2 regions of the Streptomyces sp. NPDC002701 genome follow, and region 2 is predicted to be linked to the other one. Evidence: riboswitches for the same ligand, from Rfam matches in the RefSeq annotation. Region 2 holds a riboswitch; the other holds the start of a gene.
What was found. A riboswitch is a leader RNA that binds a small molecule or an ion and turns the genes downstream of it on or off. The one in region 2 is predicted to bind S-adenosylmethionine.
Positions count from the first base shown of each region.

Region 1: it holds a riboswitch for S-adenosylmethionine, as region 2 does, so the genes downstream of both, ACFYXC_RS04000 (aminotransferase class V-fold PLP-dependent enzyme) here and thrC (threonine synthase) in region 2, are expected to answer to the same signal.

Region 1 is NZ_JBIAQL010000001.1:936,167-943,459, forward strand. Features, by position in the region: gene ACFYXC_RS03975 (heme-copper oxidase subunit III) at 1-446, shown strand, start outside; gene ACFYXC_RS03980 (c-type cytochrome) at 511-1,320, shown strand; gene ACFYXC_RS03985 (Rieske 2Fe-2S domain-containing protein) at 1,317-2,384, shown strand; gene ACFYXC_RS03990 (cytochrome bc complex cytochrome b subunit) at 2,381-4,039, shown strand; gene trpD (anthranilate phosphoribosyltransferase) at 4,157-5,221, shown strand; SAM riboswitch class IV at 5,396-5,512, shown strand; gene ACFYXC_RS04000 (aminotransferase class V-fold PLP-dependent enzyme) at 5,694-7,121, shown strand; gene ACFYXC_RS04005 (glycerate kinase) at 7,034-7,293, opposite strand, start outside.
Region 2 is NZ_JBIAQL010000015.1:113,148-120,440, reverse strand. Features, by position in the region: gene ACFYXC_RS30330 (extracellular solute-binding protein) at 1-568, shown strand, start outside; gene ACFYXC_RS30325 (DUF3263 domain-containing protein) at 875-1,114, shown strand; gene otsB (trehalose-phosphatase) at 1,144-2,001, shown strand; gene ACFYXC_RS30315 (trehalose-6-phosphate synthase) at 2,097-3,509, opposite strand; gene ACFYXC_RS30310 (glucosyl-3-phosphoglycerate synthase) at 3,722-4,669, opposite strand; SAM riboswitch class I at 4,882-5,039, shown strand; gene thrC (threonine synthase) at 5,057-6,379, shown strand; gene ACFYXC_RS30300 (ubiquitin-like small modifier protein 1) at 6,467-6,742, shown strand; gene ACFYXC_RS30295 (cold-shock protein) at 7,228-7,293, shown strand, end outside.

The sequences.
Region 1 (7,293 bases), on a different contig from region 2:
GGAAGGAAATGGCGTCCGCCCTGAACTTCCCGTTCTCGGCGACCAACACCACGATCCTGGTGCTCTCTTCCCTCACCTGCCAGCTGGGCGTGTTCGCCGCCGAGCGCGGGGACGTGAAGAAGCTGCGGATGTGGTTCATCGTCACCTTCGTGATGGGTGCGATCTTCATCGGCGGCCAGGTCTACGAGTACACCGAGCTGGTCAAGCACGAGGGCCTGTCGCTCTCGTCGGACCCGTACGGCTCGGTGTTCTACCTGACGACCGGCTTCCACGGCCTGCACGTGACGGGTGGCCTCATCGCCTTCCTGCTGGTCCTCGGGCGCACCTACGCGGCCCGCAGGTTCACGCACGAGCAGGCGACCGCCGCAATCGTCGTGTCCTACTACTGGCACTTCGTCGATGTCGTCTGGATCGGCCTTTTCGCCACGATCTACATGATCAAGTAGCCGGGTCCGTCCCGCGTACATTCCAGAAGCATCGACGCAGAAGATCCTGACACCGGGGTAATCCGTGAAAAAGCTCTCCGCACGACGACGCCATCCGCTGGCGGCGGTCGTCGTCCTACTCCTCGCGCTGGCGGCCACCGGGGGGCTGTACACCGCGTTCGCGCCCGCGGACAAGGCACAGGCCGACACCGCCGCCCAGTCCCTCGCCATCGACGAGGGCAAGAAGCTCTACGCCGTCGGCTGCGCGACCTGCCACGGCACCGGCGGTGAGGGCAGCACCGACGGTCCGAGCCTGGTGGGCGTGGGCGCCGCGGCCGTGGACTTCCAGGTCGCCACCGGCCGTATGCCGGCCCAGCAGCCCGGCGCGCAGGTTCCGGAAAAGAAGAACATCTACTCGCAGGCCGAGATCGACCAGCTCGCGGCGTTCATCGCCTCGCTGGGTGCCGGTCCCAACGTGCCGACCGAGGAGCAGTACGACCCCAAGGGCGCGGACATCGCCAAGGGCGGAGACCTCTTCCGCACCAACTGCGCCCAGTGCCACAACTTCACCGGCAAGGGTGGCGCGCTGACGAACGGCAAGTACGCCCCGTCGCTGGAGGGTGTCGACCCGAAGCACATCTACGAGGCCATGCAGACCGGCCCGCAGAACATGCCGTCCTTCCCCGACACCACGCTGACGGAGCAGAACAAGAAGGACATCATCGCGTACCTCGACGCGGTCAACAGCGACGACTCGGAGAGCCCCGGCGGTCTGGAGCTGGGCGGCCTCGGGCCGGTCAGTGAAGGTCTCTTCGGCTGGATCTTCGGTCTCGGCGGACTGATCGCCGTCGCCGTGTGGGTCGCCGCCCGGACCGCAAAGGCCAAGAAGTCATGAGTAGCCAAGACATTCCAGAAGAGAACCTGCCCGCCGCGCGGGCCGTCGACGAGCACGCGCACGGTGACGTGAGCGTGGCGGACGAGAAGCACCCGTTCGCGGATCCCGGCCTGCCGCCGCACGAGCACCGCATCCAGGACATCGACGAGCGGGCCGCCAAGCGCTCCGAGCGCACGGTCGCCCTGCTGTTCACGCTCTCGATGCTGGCCACGGTCGGGTTCATCGCGTCCTTCGTGACGATCCCGGCCGACCGGATCGTCTACATCTTCCCGCTCGGCCACATCAGCGGTCTGAACTTCGCCCTGGGCATGACGCTCGGCCTGGCGCTGTTCTGCATCGGCGCGGGCGCGGTCCACTGGGCCCGCACCCTGATGTCCGACGTGGAGATCGCCGACGAGCGCCACCCCATCGCGGCGGAGCCCGAGGTCAAGGCCAAGGTGCTGGCCGACTTCAAGCAGGGCGCGAAGGAATCCGCGCTCGGCCGCCGCAAGCTCATCCGCAACACGATGTTCGGCGCGCTGACCCTGTTCCCGCTGTCCGGCATCGTCCTGCTGCGCGACCTCGGTCCGCTGCCGGAGGACAAGCTGCGGCACACGATGTGGCGCAAGGGCAAGCTGCTCGTCAACATGAACACCGACGAGCCGCTGCGCCCCTCCGACGTCGCCGTGGGCTCGCTCACCTTCGCCAAGCCCGAGGGCCTGGAGGAGCACGACCACGAGTTCCAGGTCGAGATCGCCAAGGCGGCCCTGATGATCGTCCGGCTGCAGCCGGAGAACATCAAGGACAAGCGTGAGCTCGAATGGTCCCACGAGGGCATCGTGGCGTACTCGAAGATCTGCACCCACGTCGGTTGCCCGATCTCCCTGTACGAGCAGCAGACGCACCACGTCCTCTGCCCCTGTCACCAGTCCACCTTCGACCTCTCCGACGGTGCCCGAGTGATCTTCGGCCCGGCCGGTCACGCCCTGCCGCAGCTGCGTATCGGTGTGAACGACGAGGGCTACCTCGAGGCGCTCGGCGACTTCGAAGAGCCCGTCGGTCCTGCATTCTGGGAGCGCGGATGAGCACTACGACCACTCCGAACCCCTCGGGCGCCGACGCGCCGGGGCGTTCCCGCGACAAGGCCCCGGCCGGCGAGCGGGTCGCCGACTGGGCCGACGGCCGGCTGGGGATCTACTCCCTGGCCAAGGCCAACATGCGCAAGATCTTCCCGGACCACTGGTCCTTCATGCTGGGCGAGATCTGCCTCTACAGCTTCCTGATCATCATCCTCACGGGTGTGTATCTGACGCTGTTCTTCCACCCCTCGATGAACGAGATCGAGTACCACGGAAGCTACGTCCCGCTCCAGGGACAGCTGATGTCGGAGGCGTTCGCCTCCACGCTGGACATCAGCTTCGACGTCCGCGGCGGTCTGCTCATCCGGCAGATCCACCACTGGGCGGCCGTCGTCTTCCTGGCCGGCATGTTCGTGCACATGATGCGCGTGTTCTTCACCGGCGCGTTCCGCAAGCCGCGTGAGATCAACTGGCTGTTCGGCTTCCTGCTGTTCGTCCTGGGCATGTTCACCGGGTTCACCGGCTACTCGCTCCCGGACGACCTGCTCTCCGGCACCGGTGTCCGCTTCACCCAGGGCGCCATCCTGTCGATGCCGATCGTCGGCACGTACATCTCGATGTTCCTGTTCGGCGGGGAGTTCCCGGGCGGCGACTTCGTCGCGCGGTTCTACTCGATCCACATCCTGCTGCTGCCCGGCATCATGCTGGGGCTCGTGGTCGGCCACCTGATCCTGGTCTTCTACCACAAGCACACCCAGTTCGCGGGTCCCGGCAAGACCAACAAGAACGTCGTCGGCATGCCGCTGCTGCCGGTCTACATGGCCAAGGCCGGAGGCTTCTTCTTCCTGGTCTTCGGGTTCATCGCCATGCTGTCCGCGGTCGCGTCCATCAACCCGATCTGGGTCCTCGGGCCCTACCGGCCGGACCAGGTGTCCACGGGCGCCCAGCCCGACTGGTACATGGGCTTCGCCGAGGGGCTGATCCGGGCCATGCCCGGCTGGGAGATCAACTTCTGGGGCCACACCCTGGTCCTCGGTGTGCTGATCCCGCTGGTGGTCTTCGGCCTCTTCCTGGCGATCATCGCGCTCTACCCGTTCATCGAGTCCTGGGTCACCGGGGACAAGCGCGAGCACCACATCCTGGACCGGCCGCGCAACGCCCCGACCCGTACGGCCTTCGGCGTCGCCTGGGTCACCGCGTACATGATCATGCTGATCGGTGGTGGCAACGACATCGTCGCCACGCACTTCCATCTGTCGATCAACGCGGTCACCTGGTTCGTCCGGATCGGCTTCTTCGTCGGACCGGTCATCGCGTTCGTCGTCACCAAGCGGATCTGCCTCGGCCTGCAGCGCCGGGACCGGGACAAGGTGCTGCACGGCCGCGAGTCGGGCATCATCAAGCGCCTGCCGCACGGTGAGTTCGTCGAGGTGCACGAGCCGCTCAGCCAGGAGGCCATGCACACCCTCACGGCGCACGAGCAGTACAAGCCGGCCGAGATCGGCCCCGCGGTCGACGAGAACGGTGTCGAGCGCAAGGTGAAGGCCCCGCAGAAGCTCCGGGCCAAGCTGAGCAACGCCTACTACGGCGAGGACAGCCAGATCCCGAAGCCCACCGCCGAGGAGTACAAGGAGATCACGAGCGGCCACGGCCACCACTGATCCCCGCCCCGTTCGCCACGGCAGGAGCCCCGTCCATTCGATGGACGGGGCTCTTTGCCGTCCCGGGGGCTGGATAGGGTGGACCCACGTCCACGAACACGAACCCAGGAGCGGCAGATGAGTGCTGTGACCCCCGCTGGAGGCGACTTCGCGGCGGGCCGTTCCTGGCCCGCCCTCCTGAACGGCCTGCTGGAGGGGCGCGACCTCGGCGCCGACGACACGGCCTGGGCGATGGACCTGATCATGCGGGGCGAGGCGACCGACGCCCAGATCGCCGGGTTCGCGGTCGCCCTGCGCGCCAAGGGCGAGACCGTCGACGAGATCTCCGGCATGGTCCGCACGATGTACGCGCACGCCAACGTGATCGAGGTGCCGGGGGAGACCGTCGACATCGTCGGCACGGGCGGGGACGGCGCGAAGACCGTCAACATCTCCACGATGTCGGCCGTCGTCATCGCCGGTACGGGTGCCAAGGTCGTCAAGCACGGCAACCGCGCGGCGTCCTCCGCGTCCGGTGCCTCGGACGTGCTGGAGAAGCTCGGCGTCAATCTGGAGCTGACACCGCGGCGGGTGGCCGAGGTGGCCGAGGAGGCCGGGATCACCTTCTGCTTCGCGGTGAAGTTCCATCCGGCGCTGCGCCATGTGGCCGCGGCGCGGGGGCAGTTGGGGATCCGCACGACCTTCAACTTCCTCGGCCCGCTCACCAACCCCGCGCGGGTGCGGGCGCAGGCGGTCGGGGTGGCGCACGCGCCGATGGCACCGATCGTGGCCGGAGTCCTCGCCGAGCGCGGCAACTCCTCGCTCGTCTTCCGCGGCGACGACGGCCTCGACGAGCTGACCACCACGTCCACGTCCCGGGTGTGGGTCGTACGGGACGGGGCGGTGCGTGAGGAGCGCTTCGACCCGCGGGACGTGGGGATCGACCTGGTGCCGGTGGAGGCGCTGCGGGGGGCCGACGCCTCGTACAACGCGGATGTCGCGCGGCGGTTGCTGGGGGGTGAGCGGGGGCCCGTGCGGGACGCGGTGCTGCTGAACTCGGCCGCCGCGCTGGTGGCTCTGTCGCCCGGTTCCGCTTCGCTCGCGGACCAGATCCGGGCGGGGATGGCTCGCGCCGCGGAGGCGATCGATTCGGGCGCCGCGTTGAAGGTGCTTGAGCGGTGGGTGGCCGCGTCCAACTCGTAGTACGTCGTCCGCGGGCCGGTGGGGGCTTGTCGCGCAGTTCCCCGCGCCCTCAGGTACCCAGGGGCGCGGGGAACTGCGCGATCAGCCACGACGTGCCCGCGTCCGACCGCGATTCTCGTCCCGCATCGCGGACACCGGGTTGCGTCGTGGTGATCGTATGGCAGGATTCTGGCAGGTCATGAGTGACAGTCATGAGGCCCCGGCCGACTGTCCGGCAACCCTCCGTCCGTGGCGGGGTGCCCCGGGTGAAGACCAGGTCGTAGGCAGTGAGGTCTACGGCAAGCGCGGACCCCTCGCCGCTCAGTGGGCGGAGACACCAGGGGTCCTGGTCGTTCGAGGGAGCCTTTCATGAGCAAGCGAATGCGATAGGGCGCCGAGCCCCACCTCCGCGTACCCCCTTCCCGTTCACTTCCCTGTGCCGAGCCGCCCGCCCGCTCGCGCAGTGACTCCGCCTGCCCCACAGGAGCTCGCCATGTCTGTCTCCACCGCTGCCGCCGACCGGACCGCCCTCTGTGCCACCGGCACCGCCGAGCCCCTGCCGGTGCTCGGCCGCGACGTCACCGTCCCGCTCGTGACCGGTGGCGAGGTCACCTACGCAGCGCTCGACTACGCCGCCAGCGCCCCCGCCCTCCAGCGGGTGTGGGACGACGTGGCCGCGTACGCCCCGTACTACGGGAGCGTGCACCGGGGCGCCGGATACCTCTCCCAGCTCTCCACCGACCTCTTCGAGAACGCGCGCAGGACCGTCGCGGAGTTCCTCGGCTGCCGCGACGACGACGAGGTCGTCTTCACCCGGTCCACCACCGACTCCCTGAACCTCCTCGCCACCGCCCTGCCGGCCGGCTGCCAGGTCTTCGTCTTCGAGACCGAGCACCACGCGTCCCTGCTGCCGTGGCAGGACGCCCGCGTCACGTACCTCGACGCGCCGCGCACCCCGGCCGAGGCCGTCGCGACGCTGGAGCGGGCACTCGCCGGACGCGACCCGCACGGGCCGGCCCTCGTGTGCGTCACCGGCGCCTCGAACGTCACCGGCGAGCTGTGGCCCGTGACGGAACTGGCCGCCGCCGCCCACGCGCACGGCGCCCGGATCGTGCTCGACGCGGCCCAGCTCGCGCCCCACCACCCCGTGTCCGTACGGGAACTGGACGTGGACTGGGTCGCGTTCTCCGGACACAAGCTGTACGCGCCCTTCGGCTCCGGTGTGCTCGCGGGGCGCTTCGACTGGCTGCGCGAGGCCGCCCCGTACCTCGCCGGCGGGGGCGCCTCGCGGAAGGTGTCGCGGCGTACGGACGGCGGGGTCGACGTCGAGTGGCACGAGAGTGCCGCGCGGCACGAGGCCGGCTCGCCCAACGTCATCGGCGCCTACTCCATCGCCTCCGCCTGCAAGGCCCTCACCGAGGCCGGCTTCGACACGCTGGTCGCCCGTGAGCAGCACCTCGTCGACGCCGTCCGCCGGGGCCTCGCCGAGGTGCCAGAGGTCCGCGTGCTCTCGCTCTTCGGCGACGACGCCCCGCGCGTCGGCGTGATCTCCTTCGTCGTCGACGGCTGGAACAGCTCGCACTTCGCCGCCGCGCTCTCCGCCGAGTACGGCATCGGCGTCCGCGACGGCCTCTTCTGCGCCCATCCCCTCGTCCGTACGCTCCTCGGCAGCGACCCGCAGTCCCAGGGCGAGTGCGGCGCCCCCGAGGCCGCGCCCGGCGAGAAGTCGCTGAACGCCATCCGGGTCAGCTTCGGCGCGGGCACCCCCGACGAGCACGTGGAGCGGTTCCTGCGGGCGGTGAAGGAGCTCGTCACGGACGGCGCCCGCTGGAACTACCGTACGGAGGACGGGCGGTGCGTCCCGGACGCCGGTACGGAGAACCCCGCGGGGACCCGTTCGGGCACCGGTCCGGCCGTCTGAGGCCGGGGCCCGGCGGGCAGCCGGGCGCCGAGCACCACCATGCGCAGCGCCCGCTCCGTCGCGTCGGTGAGGAGCTCCCCGGCGCGCAGGAACGCCTCGGCCGGCGCCATCGGGGCGGGCAGGATCCCGCTGCAGGCGTCCACGCCGGGCACGGTGTGCGCGCCCTCGCCGA
Region 2 (7,293 bases):
GCTCAAGGACAAGCTCGTCGGCAAGGGCCTCACCGGGCCGGTCGCGCCCGGGGAGCTCAACCGCGCGCAAGCCTTCGCGGCGTTCACGCGCGGCGAGGTCGGCATGCTGAACGGCCACCCCACGCTGATGAAGGCCGCCGCGGCGAAGGGTGTGAAGTTCGGCATGGTGCCGATGCCCGGCGCCGCCGGGCGGTCCAAGTCCACGATGGGTGTCGCCGACTGGATGATGGCGTTCAAGAAGAACGGGCACCGGGAGCAGATCGGGGACTTCCTTGACTACGTGTACAGCGAGAAGAACGTGCTGGAGTTCTCGCACGAGTACGACCTGCTGCCGGTGACGACCTCGGCGTCCGAGGCGATGGCGGCGGACGCCGGTGACGCGGATCTCGTCGGCTTCCTCGACGAGTTGCCGAACGCCGAGCTGTATCCCGTGGGGCAGACGTCGTGGGCCGGGGTCAGCGCGGACATCAAGCGGGAGATCGGGGCGGCGGTGGGGGACCGGGGGAGTCCGGCGCAGGTGCTTGGGCGGTTGCAGCGGGGGGCTGTGACTGCCCAGAACGCGTCTTAGCTCCGCTGGTTGGCGGGGGTGGGGTGGCTGGGGGTTTGTGGGGTGGGTGCGGGGTCGGTGGGGGCTGGTCGCGCAGTTCCCCGCGCCCCTAGAAGATTGCGCCGTTCCCCGTGCCCCTAAAGGACTGCGCCGTTCCCCGCGCCCCTGAAAAACTGCGCCGTTCCGCGCGTCCCTGGGAGGCGAAAGCTGCGGTGTTGCCCGCGCCCCTGAAGAATGCGCCGTTTCCCGTGCCCCTTGCGGGGTGCGTCGGTGTCTGTGTGTCTGAGGGGCGGGGGCTTTGTCGTTGGTGGGGGTTAGGTTGGGGGGATGGGTGATGTGGGGCTCAGTGCGTTGGAGCGGGGTGTGCTTGCTCTGGAGGGGCGGGGGTGGGGGGCTCCCGGGGCCAAGGAGCGGGCCATCCGGGAGGAGCTGGGGCTCGCCCCGGTCCGGTACTACCAGTTGCTGAACGCCCTGCTGGACACGGAGCGGGCGCTGGCCCACGACCCCGTGACGGTCAACCGGCTGCGGCGGGTCCGGGAGGTACGCAGGACCGAGCGGGAGGCGTAAGTCCCCACCTCGGCGGATAGGGTCGAAGCATGGCCAGTCATCCCGACCCATCGTCGCTTCCGAACCCCCTGACCACGGCGGGCCGAGACGGTCTCGACGCCATCCTCGCGCGGCCCGACAAGGCCGTCCTCGCCTTCGACTTCGACGGCACGCTCGCCCCGATCGTCCCGGATCCCGAACAGGCCCGCGCCCACCCGGACGCCGTGCCCGCGCTGGCGGCGCTGGCCCCGGCGGTGGCGTCGGTGGCCGTCGTCACCGGCAGGCCGGCGGGCGTCGCCGTGCGGTACGGCGGCTTCGCCGGAGTCCCGGGCCTCGACCACCTCGTCGTGCTCGGCCACTACGGGGCGGAGCGCTGGGACGCCGTCACCGGCACCGTCCGGGCCCCCGCCCCGCACCCCGGCGTAGCGGCCGCCCGCGCCGAACTGCCCGGCTTCCTCGACGGCATCGGCGCCTGGCAGGGCAGCTGGATCGAGGAGAAGGGCCGGGCCGTCGCGGTCCACACCCGGCGCGCCCAGGACCCCCAGGCCGCCTTCGAGGCACTGCGCGAGCCGCTCGCCCTGCTCGCGCAGCGGCACGGCCTGATCGTCGAACCGGGGAGGATGGTGCTGGAGTTGCGCCCGCCCGGCATGGACAAGGGCGTGGCCCTCGGCGAGTACGTACGTGAGGTGGGCGCCGAGTCGGTCATGTACTGCGGCGACGACCTCGGCGACCTCCCCGCCTTCGCCGCCGTGGAGAAGCTGCGCTCCGACGGCGTCCCGGGCCTGCTGGTCTGCAGCGGCAGCACGGAGGTCACCGAACTCACGGACCGCGCGGACCTGGTGGTGGCGGGCCCCGAGGGAGTGACCCAGTTCCTCACGACCCTGGCCGCCCACCTGGCGCCCCGCTAGGGGCGCGCCCCGTAAGGGGCGCGGGGAACCGCGCGACCAGCCCCCACCGGGCCGGCACCCGACGAACAACCCCGCGCCCCCGTTCCACCGTTCCGCTACGCGGAGCGCAGCGCGTCCAGCTGGTCCAGGAACCACCGCGCCGGAGGCAGCGCGGTGGCGGCCGCGGCCAGTCGCTTGGTCCTCTCCGCCCGCTCGCCCGGCGGCACCGTCAGGGCTTCGTGCAGCGCCTCCGCCGTGCCGACGACGTCGTACGGGTTGACCACGACCGCGTCCTCGCCCAGCTCCTCGTACGCCCCCGCCTCCCGCGACAGCACCAGCACACATCCGTCGTCCGACACGACCGGGACCTCCTTCGCGACGAGGTTCATGCCGTCGCGGATCGGGTTCACGAGCGCCACGTCGGCCAGCCGGTACGCCGCGAGGGAGCGCGCGAAGTCGTCCTTCACGTGCAGCACGACCGGCGTCCAGCCGGGCGTTCCGTACCGGGAGTTGATCTCGTCGGCGACCCGCTGCACCTCGGCCGTGTAGTCGCAGTAGACCGCCAGGTCCTGGCGCGAGGGGTAGGCGAACGCCACGTGCACGACCCGCTCGCGCCACTCGGGCCGGTCCTCCAGCAACTGCCGGTAGGAGAGGAGTCCGCGGACGATGTTCTTGGACAGCTCGGTCCGGTCCACCCGCACGACCGTCCTGCGGGCGGTGCCGTCGGGCGCGGTGCCGATCTGCTCCCGCAGCGCGGCCATCCGCTCGTCGACGTCCGGCCGGTGCGCGCGCTCGCGCAGGAAGTCGGCGTCCGCGCCGAGGCCGTGCACGCCGATCCGGGTGTCCGCCAGGGCGTCGGGGCCGAGGACGGTCTCGCAGCAGGCGGTGAACGCGTCCGCCCACCGCTGGGTCAGGAACGCGGCCCGGTCGGCGCCGAGGATCCCGTCGAGGACCTTCGCCGCGATGTCGTCCGGGAGCAGCCGGAAGTAGTCCACCGGGGCCCACGGCGTGTGCGAGAAGTGGCTGATCCGCAGGTCGGGGCGGAGTTCGCGGAGCATCCGCGGCACGAGCGTCAGGTGGTAGTCCTGGACGAGGACCGCGGCGCCGTCCGCCGCCTCCTCGGCCAGTGCCTCGGCGAAGGCGTGGTTGTACGTCTCGTAGGCCGCCCACTGGCGCCGGAACTCCGCGTCGAAGACGGGCTCCAGGGGGGTCTGGTAGAGCATGTGGTGGACGAACCACAGGGCGGAGTTCGCGATGCCGTTGTAGGCGGCCGCGTGGGTGTCCGCGTCGATGTCGAGCATCCGGACGCCGTCCTCGCCGACGCCGCGCCGTACGGCTTCGCGGTCGCCGTCGCCTAGGGCCGAGCAGACCCAGAGGGCGCCGGCGTCGGGGCCGATGGCGGAGAGCCCCGATACGAGACCGCCGCCGCCGCGCTTGGCCGTGAGCTCTCCGGACTCGTCCTTCGTGTACGAGACCGGGCCGCGGTTGGACGCGACGAGGACGGGGTGGGTGCCGTGCGTGGAAGCCATGACTCGAAATCTAGCCGCAGGGCTATCCGCTCAAACGTTCCACTCGCCGTGGGTGGGGGTGCCTGCCGGCCGGTGGGGGTTGATCGCGCCGTTACCCGCGCCCCCAAAAGACTGCGCAGTTCCCCGCGCCCCTGAAAACCTGCGCCGTTCCCCGCGCCCCTCAAAGACTGCGCCGTTCCCCGCGCCCCTTGAAGGTTGCGCGGTGGTGGGGGTCAGGCTGCATGGCGGGTGTGGTATTCCGTTATGTCCGTCATCGGGGGGCGTTCCTCCATGTCCACCGAGTGTGTGCGCGGTTCGAAGCCGTGTGGGCCGCGTTCGAACTGGGTCAGCTCGGGTCGGATCATGTGCCCGCGGGCGAGCCGCACCTGCGCCGTGCGGTAGATCGCCGCGGACATCCGCCCGAGCGCCTGCCCGTCCTGGTGGCGGTGCCTGCGGACGCCGACGTCGACCTGCGCGAGAGCGTCCAGGCCGACCAGGTGCAGCGCGTCGACCAGCATGCCCAGCTCCACCCCGTACCCGACGGGGAACGGAAGCCGCTCCAGGAGCGAGCGGCGCGCCGCGTACTCCCCGCCCAGCGGCTGGACGAAGCCCGCCAGCCGCGGCCAGTGCATGTTGAGCAGCGGGCGCGCCATCAGTTCCGTGACCCGGCCGCCCTGCCCCGCGGCAGAGCCCAGCGGGCGGTCGTACATCGCCTTCACCAGGTGCACGCCGGGATCGGTGAGCAGCGGTCCGACGATCCCGGAGACGAAGTCCGCCGAGAACTCCTTCAGGTCCGCGTCGACGAAGGCCACGATGTCCCCGCGGGTGACGAGCAGCGAACGCCACAGCACCTCGCCCTTGCCGGGCACGGCCGGGATGCGCGGCAGTATCCGGTCCCGGTGCACGACACGGGCCCCCGCGGCGGCGGCGACCTCGGAGGTACGGTCCGTCGACCCCGAGTCGATCACCACCACCTCGTCGACCAGCGGCACCCTGGCGCTCATCAGCTCACGGCGGATCACGGTGACGATCTCGCCGACGGTCTCCTCCTCGTCGAGCGCGGGCAGTACGACACTCACCGTCGAGCCGGTGGCCCGCTTCGCGGCGAGGATCTTCTTGAGCGGACGGTCCTCGACGGACCAGGAGCGCGTGCTCAGCCAGCGCTCGACGTCTTCCAGCACGTGCGGCTCTCCCTTGCGTTCATCGGGATGCGGGGGTCCGCCGAGACGGAGGACCGGTGTGACGGTCATCTCGCGGTTCGGACGGCTCTCTCCACCATCCAGCCCTTCGGTTACAGTCTTGAGCAACGCTGATGACCATCGCATGTCGGGGGTCGTTGCGTGGACAACCAAAAGCACGGCGACACAGCACGCGAAACACCACAATCGAATACCGCTCATCCAGAGGGGCAGAGGGATACGGCCCGTTGAAGCCCCGGCAACCCTCCAGCCGGTCTCGTCCTGATCATCGTCGATCAGCGCAGCGAGGCTCCCGGCTAGGGAAGGTGCCAAATCCGTCTCACGGCGAAGTGCGCCGTGAGGAAGATGAGGAGAAAGGGCCTCGCCTCCATGGCTGCGCAGACTGTTGCAAGTACCACGAATGCAAGCACCACGAACCCCACCCCCGCTGCGAACTCCGTCGACCTCGGCCCGGCCGCCGCGCTGTCCTGCCGTGAGTGCGGCCACCGCGTCCCGCTCGGTCCGGTCTTCGCCTGCGAGGAGTGTTTCGGCCCGCTGGAGATCGCGTACGACTTCTCGGACTACGACACCGAGGAACTCCGCAAGCGCATCGAGGCGGGCCCCGCGAACATCTGGCGCTACGCGCCGCTGCTGCCCGTCCCCGCGGACGTCGCCGGCAAGCCCAACATCAACCCCGGCTGGACCAAGCTCGTCCAGGCCGACAACCTGGCCCGCGAGCTGGGCGTCGACGCCGGCAAGCTCTTCGTCAAGGACGACTCCGGCAACCCGACGCACTCCTTCAAGGACCGTGTCGTCGCCCAGGCGCTGGAGGCCGCGCGCGCGTTCGGCTTCACCACGCTCTCCTGCTCCTCCACCGGCAACCTCGCGGGCGCGGTCGGTGCCGCCGCCGCGCGGGCCGGCTTCCGCTCGTGCGTGTTCATCCCGCACGACCTGGAGCAGGGCAAGGTCGTCATGGCCGCGGTCTACGGCGGCGAGCTCGTCGGCATCGAGGGCAACTACGACGACGTGAACCGCTTCTGCTCCGAGCTGATCGGCGACCCGGCCGGCGAGGGCTGGGGCTTCGTCAACGTCAACCTGCGGCCGTACTACGCGGAGGGGTCCAAGACCCTGGCGTACGAGATCTGCGAACAGCTCGGCTGGCGGCTGCCGGACCAGCTGGTCGTGCCGATCGCCTCCGGCTCCCAGCTCACGAAGATCGACAAGGGGCTGAAGGAGCTGATCGAGCTCGGCCTCGTCGAGGACAAGCCGTACCGGATCTTCGGCGCCCAGGCCGAGGGCTGCTCGCCGGTGTCCGTCGCCTTCAAGGCCGGGCACGACGTCGTACGGCCGCAGAAGCCGGACACGATCGCCAAGTCGCTGGCGATCGGCAACCCGGCGGACGGTCCTTACGTGCTCGACATCGCCCGCCGGACGGGCGGGGCCGTGGAGGACGTGGACGACGAGCAGATCGTCGACGCGATCAAGCTGCTGGCGCGGACCGAGGGGATCTTCGCGGAGACCGCCGGCGGGGTGACCGTGGGGGTCGCCAAGAAGCTGATCGAGAGCGGGCTGCTCGATCCCAGCCTGACGACCGTCGTCCTCAACACGGGGGACGGGCTGAAGACTCTGGACGCGGTGGCCTCCGACACGGGACTCACCGCGACCATCCGCCCGAACCTCGACTCCTTCCACGAGGCCGGGCTCGGTTCCTGACCGTCGTCCGACACCTGCGGGCCGGCTGGCCGGCCGCGCAGTTCCCCGCGCCCCTATCGGGCGCTCCGCACCCGACCGGAGGTCCCCATGAGTGTCAACGTCCGCATCCCGACCATTCTGCGTACCTACACCGGCGGCAAGGCCGAGGTGGATGCCGAGGGGGCGACCCTCGGCGACGTCATCGCCGATCTGGAGAAGAACCACACCGGTATCGCGGCCCGTGTCCTGGACGACCAGGGCAAGCTGCGGCGGTTCGTCAACGTGTACGTGAACGACGACGACGTCCGGTTCGAGCAGGGGCTCGAGACCGCGACGCCGGACGGCGCCGGGGTCTCGATCATCCCGGCGGTCGCCGGCGGCTGAGCGGGCCCCCGGCCGCGCCTCCCGGCCACCGGGGCCGAAACCGGTCCGGCGGCCGGAATTACCCTCGGTAATTCCCGACACGCAGAGTTCATCGAATTGCCCCCTCCGTGAGAGAAGCGGAGGGGGCAATTCTGTATGGTTGAGCGCGGTACAGTTGGGGAAGCTGCTGCACTCCGTCGGTCCGGCGCATATGAGATCGCGCCCGGAGCCCGACCAGAAGCAGCCAAAGTGCCCGGCCTTTTTGAGCCGTTTATGGCATTCGTGGGGCCCGAGTTGCCCTGAATCTTCGTGAATCCTTCACATATCGCCGATCGGCCGCGCCCAGAATTCTCGTCGGATTGACCTGTTGCAGACGGCAGTTGGACAGATACATTCAGCCGCGGTCGACGCGTTCCGGCGCACACCCCCAACCGTTGGGGGGTGAGGTCTGACCCGGATCCGCGAAGTGCGGGTCTGTGCAAGGGCCAGTAATAGGGGAGTTAGGCATGGCTCAGGGCACCGTCAAGTGGTTCAACGCGGAGAAGGGGTACGGCTTCATCGCGGTCGACGGT